Enhydrobacter sp.: one gene and its partner. The main gene of each other region encodes a partner of the protein of the gene in region 2 in a complex. Links are inferred from orthologs where the notes say so. Each region holds a gene or a part of one and is shown on either strand. Other genes may lie near its edges.

Region 1 (3,375 bases), 520 kb from region 2 along the record:
CGTCGGTGCGGCCGAGCTCCTCGTCCTCGCCGGTCGCCTCGGCCGCCACCACGGCGGTCTTGGCGGGCTCGGTCGCGCCGGAGGTGGTGGTGTCTTCCTGCTCCTCGGACTCCACGACGTTGACGCCCGCCTCCGAGAGCATCGCCATCGTGTCCTCGATCTGCTCGGACGAGACCTCGTCCGGCGGCAGGGCGGCGTTCAGCTCGTCGTAGGTGACGTAGCCGCGCTCCTTGCCCTTCTGGATCAGTTTCTTGAGTTCGGCTCCCAGAGTATCGAGGAGGGGAGCATCCGGCCCGTCGTCGCGGGCCTCGGGAGCTTCGGGTTGACTGACGGTAGCGGTCTTAGTCGCCATTTCTTTTCCTTGATAATGCGACAAACAGGGTTAGCGGCCGATGAAGGCCGGGAATCGGGTCAAGGGAGGAAGGCGGGCGGGCGACCCGCAAATTCTACCCTCTACTATATGGGATATAACGCCAAGCCGCGATAGGGGTGAATCCTCGAAATTGCGCCCGACGGCACCTATCGGCTGGCTTCCAGGGTTTCCCGGCTGATCCGGTTGAGCAGGGCCTTCATCCTTTCGTCGTTCTCCTCGGTCGGATTGCGGGCCAGCGCGTCCCGGGCCTGCTCCAGTTCCGTCATGTTGGCCAGATGCCGGGTCATGTGGTCGGCAATCCGCCGCCACTGACCGACCCAGCCGTCGTTGTCCTGAGGGTTGCTTCGGAAAACCTGCCGTGCCTTCGACCGGGCCGTCTCGGCCAGCCGCTCCAAACCGTTGCGCCGCAGATGGTCGGTGATGAGCTGCGCTTCAAGGGGCGCGTCGCCGGCTGCGGCATCGTCGGCCGCGGGATCGACCCCGAGCGGCACCAGGGCGAGCGCGTCCAGCAGCCCGCGCTGCAGCCGGGCCAGCTCGGGATGGCGCTCGGTCGGCAGGCGGCCCGCCTCTTCGGCCAGGACATGCAGCATGGCCGGCCGCTCGACCAAGGCGCCCAGCAGGATCTGGACCTGGCGCGAGGCGCCGTCGAGATCGATGGCCGCGCGCCGCGCGTCGGCGCCGGCCGAGGCCGGTACGCCCCAGGGGCCGGCGGGCCCGCGCGGCAGGCGGGTGGCGCCGGTTTTCGCGCCCGCCCGGCCGGGTGGCCGCCCGGCCGACCGCCAGGCCGCGCGCTCGGCCTCGCGCAGGCGCTGCAGGCGGTTCCACATCTCCTGGCTGTAGTAGCGGCGCACCATCGGATCGGCGATCTGCTCGACCCGCTGCTGCAGCGCGCTCTGCAGGCTCGCCTGCCGCTCGGGCGTGTCGATGGGCCTGCCGTCGGTCTCCATCTCCCAGACGAGGTCGGCGAGCGGGCGGGCGAGTTCCAGGACCCGGCGGATCGCCTGCGCCCCGTGGGAGCGGATCAGGCTGTCGGGATCCTCGCCGGCCGGCAGCGCCAGGAAGCGCAGGCTCTTGCCCGGCCGCAACAGCGGCAGCGCGCGGTCGGCGGCGCGCTGGGCCGCGCGGCGGCCGGCATTGTCGCCGTCGAAGCAGAGACAGGGCTCGTCGGCGAGCTTCCAAAGCTCGCCGAGCTGGCCTTCGGTGAGGGCCGTGCCCAAGGGCGCCACGGCGCCTGTAAAGCCCGCGCCGTGCAGGGCGATCACGTCCATGTAGCCTTCGGCCACGATCACCGGCTGCTCGCCGGCAGCCGCGACGCGGGCGCGGTCCAGGCAATAGAGGTTGGCGCCCTTGTGGAAGAGGGGCGTCTCGGGCGAGTTGAGGTACTTGGGCTCGCCTGCGCCCATGACGCGGCCGCCGAAGGCGATGGCGCGGCCGCGCCGGTCGTTGATGGTGAACATCACCCGGCCGCGGAAGCGGTCGTAGGGCTCGCGGCCCTGGTCCTCCGGCTGGATGGCAAGCCCCGCCTCGACGATCTTGTCGACCGGCACGCCCTCGCGCTTCAGCGCCGCGAGCAGGCCGTCGCGCGAGTCCGGCGCGAAGCCCAGGCGGAAGTCGTCGATCGTCTCGTCGCCGAGGCCGCGGCCGCGCAGATAGTCGAGGCCCGGCCGGCCGACGGGCAGGCGAAGCTGCTTCTGGAACCAGCGCGCGGCCGCCTCGACCACCTCCTGCAAGGTCGCCGCGCGCTCGGCACGCGCCCGCTCAACCGGCGTGGCGCGCGGTACCGGCAGGCCCGCCTCGCGCGCGAGCTTCTCCACCGCTTCGGGGAAGGAGAGGCCCTCGGTTTTCATGACGAAGCCCACCGCATCGCCATGCTCGCCGCAGCCGAAGCAGTGGAAGAAGCCCTTGCGGTCGTTCACCGTGAAGGAGGGCGTCTTCTCGTTGTGGAACGGGCAGAGCCCGGCGAATTCCGCGCCCGAGCGGCGCTTCAGCGCGACCTTGCGGCCGACGATGTCGCTGAGGCTGAGGCGCGCGCGCAATTCATCCAGAAAGCCCGAGGGGAAGGCCATGACCCAAGTGTAGTGCGCACCCTGCGCCGTTGCACTCGGCACCTTGAAGGGGATAACGGGGATCGTGCTGGATCGTGCCCCGAGACGTGGTGTAGCTGGCGCTGAGTCAGCACAGCGATCTTCGGCGTGAGCCGGATCGATCAGGCAGCCACAGCAGGCAGCCCGACGAGAGGATCATCGCTTACGGGGGCGATGCTTTCCAGCGTGATGTAGCGGGAGCGCTGGACGGCCCACTCGTCGTTCTGCTCGAGCAGGATGGCCCCGACGAGTCGAACGATGGCCGCTTCATTGGGGAAGATGCCGACGACCTCGGTGCGGCGCTTGATCTCGCCGTTGAGGCGCTCCAGGGGAGCGTGCAGGTTGGAGCTCGCAACCCAACCCTAACCGGAAATCGCCGGTGACCCCCGCAAGGCCGCTCCCTCGCTACGGCGCCATCAAACAGCGCGCTCGCTCGCGGCCTTGCTCTCCCCAGCTACACCACCATCCGGGACACGACCATCGTGCTGCTGGACCGCGGGCTTCCAGCCCGCTCATGAGCGCGCAGGATGCGCGCGGTCCGCATGACGATGAGCGCTATTTCGCTCGTTTGCGGCTGGGCTTGGCCGGCGGGGACAGGACGAAATCAACGCCGCGTTGTACCCACTTTCGCAACGCCGCCTCCGTTCGATAGCCCTCCGGCATCACCCGCACGAAGCCCGTCATAGTCCTCCCGCGCATTTCCATTGGCGCGACGTGCGGCTCGGCCAGCATGCGCTCGAAGGCCTCTGGGCCAACCCGGACCAGGAGGCCGCCGCGGCCGCTCACGGAACAGCACATACCGTCCTTCACCATGAAGCAGAGACCGCCCATCAGCTTCTTCTCGACCACGTCTCGACGGCCGGAGAGCACCTTGCGAACCCGTTCCGCCGTCTTCTCGTCGTAGGCCACGGACAACTC
Region 2 (2,906 bases):
TTGGGCTGCCCGGGCAGAGGATTGATGCCGTAGAGCGCGGCGCCGGGCCGCAGCAGATCGAAATGATAGTCGGGTCCGAGGAAGATGCCGGACGAGTTGGCGAGCGAGGCGGGGGCGCCCGGCATCGCGCGAACGAAGGTACGGAAGCGCGAAAGCTGCTCGCCGTTGACCGGATTGCCGGGCTCTTCCGACACCACGAGATGACTCATCAGCAGCGCCAGGCGGAGCCCGCGCAGGCGGCCCCGCTCGTTGATCAGCACCTGCGCCTCCTCGGGCCCGAAACCCAGGCGGTGCATGCCGGTATCGATATGGATCACGGCGTCGAGCGCGCGGTTGTAGCGCTGGGCGGCGGCGCGCCAGGCATTGAGCTGGCCGAGCTCGTTCAGCACCGGCGTGAGGCCGTGCTCCACGAAGTCGGGCTCCGTGTTGGCCAGCAGGCCGTTCAAGACGTAGATCGGCGCGTCCGGCACCACGGCGCGGAGCGCGATGCCCTCCTCGATATGGGCAACGAAGAAATGACGGCAGCCTTCGGCGGCGAGCCGCGGCCCCACGATCGCGGCGCCCGTGCCGTAGGCATCGGCCTTGAGCACCGCAGCGCATTCCACCGGATGGCCGACGGCGCGGCCGGCATCGCGCAGGCCACGCCAGTTGGCGGCGATCGCCGCCAGATCGACGGTCAAAATCGCGCCCGCCCGGCGCGTCGCGTCGGAGTCGAAGGAGGCAGACACCGACGACCTAGAAGGCCGGTGCACCCGACCGATCGTCGTCGGCCGGCAGATTGCCGAACTTGGTGAACTGGCCCTCGAAAGCCAGTCTCACGATGCCCGTCGGGCCGTGGCGCTGCTTGGCGACGATCACCTCGGCCTTGCCGTACTGCTGCTCGCAGCGCTGTCGCCACGCATCGTGCCGCTCGTTGAAGCGCTGATCGCTCTCCTCGGCGCGCCGCTGGGGTTCGTCGCGCATCAGGTAGTATTCGTCGCGATAGATGAACATGACGACGTCGGCGTCCTGCTCGATCGAGCCCGATTCGCGCAGGTCGGCGAGCTGCGGACGCTTGTCCTCGCGCTGCTCGACGGCGCGGCTGAGCTGGGAGAGCGCCAGAACGGGCACATCGAGCTCCTTGGCGAGCGTCTTGAGGCCACGCGTGATCTCCGACACTTCCTGCACGCGGTTCTCCTGACGCGTCCGGCCCGAAGGCGCCAGCAATTGCAGGTAGTCGACGATCAGGAGCCCCAGGCCGTGCATGCGCTTTAGCCGGCGGGCGCGCGTGCGCAGGGCGGCGATCGACAGGGCAGGCGTATCGTCGATGAAAAAGTTCAGATGCTCGAGTTCATTGGCCACCGACAGGACCTTGTCGAAATCCGCACTGATGAGCTCGCCCTTGCGGATCTTCTCGGAAGGGATCTCGGCCTGCTCGGAGATCATGCGGGTGGCAAGTTGCTCGGCCGACATCTCGAGCGAGAAGAAGCCGACCACCGCGCCATCCACCGCCTTCGCGCGCCCGTTCGCGTCGTGCTCCTCGCGGTAGGCCCTGGCGGCGTTGAAGCCGATATTGGTCGCCAACGAGCTTTTGCCCATGGCCGGCCGACCGGCGAGGATGATCAGGTCGGACTTGTGCAGACCGCCCAGGAGCTGGTCGAGCTGGAAAAGGCCGGTCGCCACACCGGTGAGCTGGCCGGCCCGGTGATAGGCGGCCTCTGCCGCCACCATCGCCTCGGTCAGCGAAGCGCGAAACGGTTTGAAGCCGCCTTCGATCTGACCGACGCTCGCAAGGTCGTAGAGCTGCTTCTCCGCCGTCTCGATCTGCTCCATCGCGCTTTCTTCGAGCGTCGGCTTGAAGGCGCCGTTCACCACATCGTGCCCGAGGGCGATGAGCTGGCGGCGGAGATAGAGGTCGTGGATCACGCGGCCGTACTGCTCGGCGTCGATGACGTGCACCGAGGCAGCGGCGAGATTCGCCAGATATTCGGCGCCGCCCGCCTCCTTCATGGCCTCGTCCTGCTCGAGGTAGGTCTTGAGCGTGATCACGCTCACGACCTGTCCCTTCTCGATCAGGCGAGCGATGTCGTCGTAGAGCTTGCCGTGCAGGGCGTTGGCGAAGTGCTCGCCCTTCAGGAACTCGCCGACTCGATGGTAGGCCGCATTGTTGACGAGGATCGATCCCAACAGCGCCTGCTCCGCCTCGAGATTCTCCGGCGGCAGGCGGATGTGCGGTTCTTCGACGCCCGGGAGGAGGGCGACTTTTCGATCTTGCTTGGGCTCCATGGAAGAGCCTTTGCCATTAGAGAGGGGCAAACTCTAGACAGAAACGCGCTTGGCCGCCACTGCCTGCCCACAGGTGGAAAAAAGCGGGGTTTACTCGGCCGCCATCGAGTGAGCGGTAGCCCTGCGCTCCGTATCCACCATATAGTCGCGGGTCAGCGGCACGGCATCCAGCTTCCGGGCGATCTGGATCTGGAAGACCATCTGGTTCATGTACCGGAACGCCACTTCGCAGCCGGCGAGATAGAACTCCCACATGCGGCAGAAGCGCTCGTCGTAGCCGGCCATCTGCTTGATGCGTTCACGATTGGCGTTGAAACGGGTGCGCCATTGGCGAAGCGTTCCCGCATAGTGCAGGCGCAGGACCTCGATATCGGTCACCCAGAGCCCGACCTTCTCGATCGCCGTCAGCACCTCCGACAGGGCGGGCGTGTAGCCGCCGGGAAAGATGTACTTCTTGAGCCAGGTATTCGTGCCGCCGGGCGGCTCCATGCGGCCGATGGCGTGCAGCAGCATCACGCCGTCCTCCTTGAGGAGGCTCTTCACCTTGCGGAAGTACTCGATGTAGTGGGCGACGCCCACATGCTCGAACATGCCGACGGAGACGATGCGATCATAGCGTCCGTCCTCCTGGCGATAGTCCA

The links. The genes of interacting proteins can lie anywhere in the genome.
Region 1: the proteins of OJF58_RS20940 (region 2) and dnaG are in contact, whole or in part, in a crystal structure (PDB 2R6A), measured with the Geobacillus stearothermophilus proteins. The link is inferred for Enhydrobacter sp. from one-to-one orthologs. Residues at the interface, in WP_033016901.1 of Geobacillus stearothermophilus: Ser13, Glu15, Ala16, Gln18, Glu91, Leu92, Asp94, Ala95, Val96, Pro97, Thr98, Ala99, Ala100, Asn101, Tyr104, Tyr105, Ile108; in WP_049624496.1 of Geobacillus stearothermophilus: Lys456, Leu457, Leu458, Pro459, Ala460, Asn463, Ala464, Leu467, Leu535, Leu536, Ile537, Ala538, Gln544, Glu545, Asp548, Tyr549, His552.

The regions. Positions count from the first base shown.
Region 1 is NZ_CP126889.1:3,669,775-3,673,149, forward strand. What follows is about bases 1-2,895. They hold dnaG (DNA primase), read right to left. Parts: upstream 2,482-2,895; coding sequence 520-2,481; downstream 1-519. Other genes in these bases: rpoD (RNA polymerase sigma factor RpoD), read right to left, coding at 1-352. In the rest of the region: OJF58_RS18380 (TfoX/Sxy family protein), read right to left, coding at 3,013-3,366. UniProt on the Escherichia coli protein: RNA polymerase that catalyzes the synthesis of short RNA molecules used as primers for DNA polymerase during DNA replication.
Region 2 is NZ_CP126889.1:4,193,788-4,196,693, forward strand. It holds OJF58_RS20940 (replicative DNA helicase), read right to left. Parts: upstream 2,266-2,906; coding sequence 736-2,265; downstream 1-735. Other genes in the region: alr (alanine racemase), read right to left, coding at 1-728; OJF58_RS20945 (cyclopropane-fatty-acyl-phospholipid synthase family protein), read right to left, coding at 2,356-2,906. UniProt on the Escherichia coli protein: The main replicative DNA helicase, it participates in initiation and elongation during chromosome replication. Travels ahead of the DNA replisome, separating dsDNA into templates for DNA synthesis.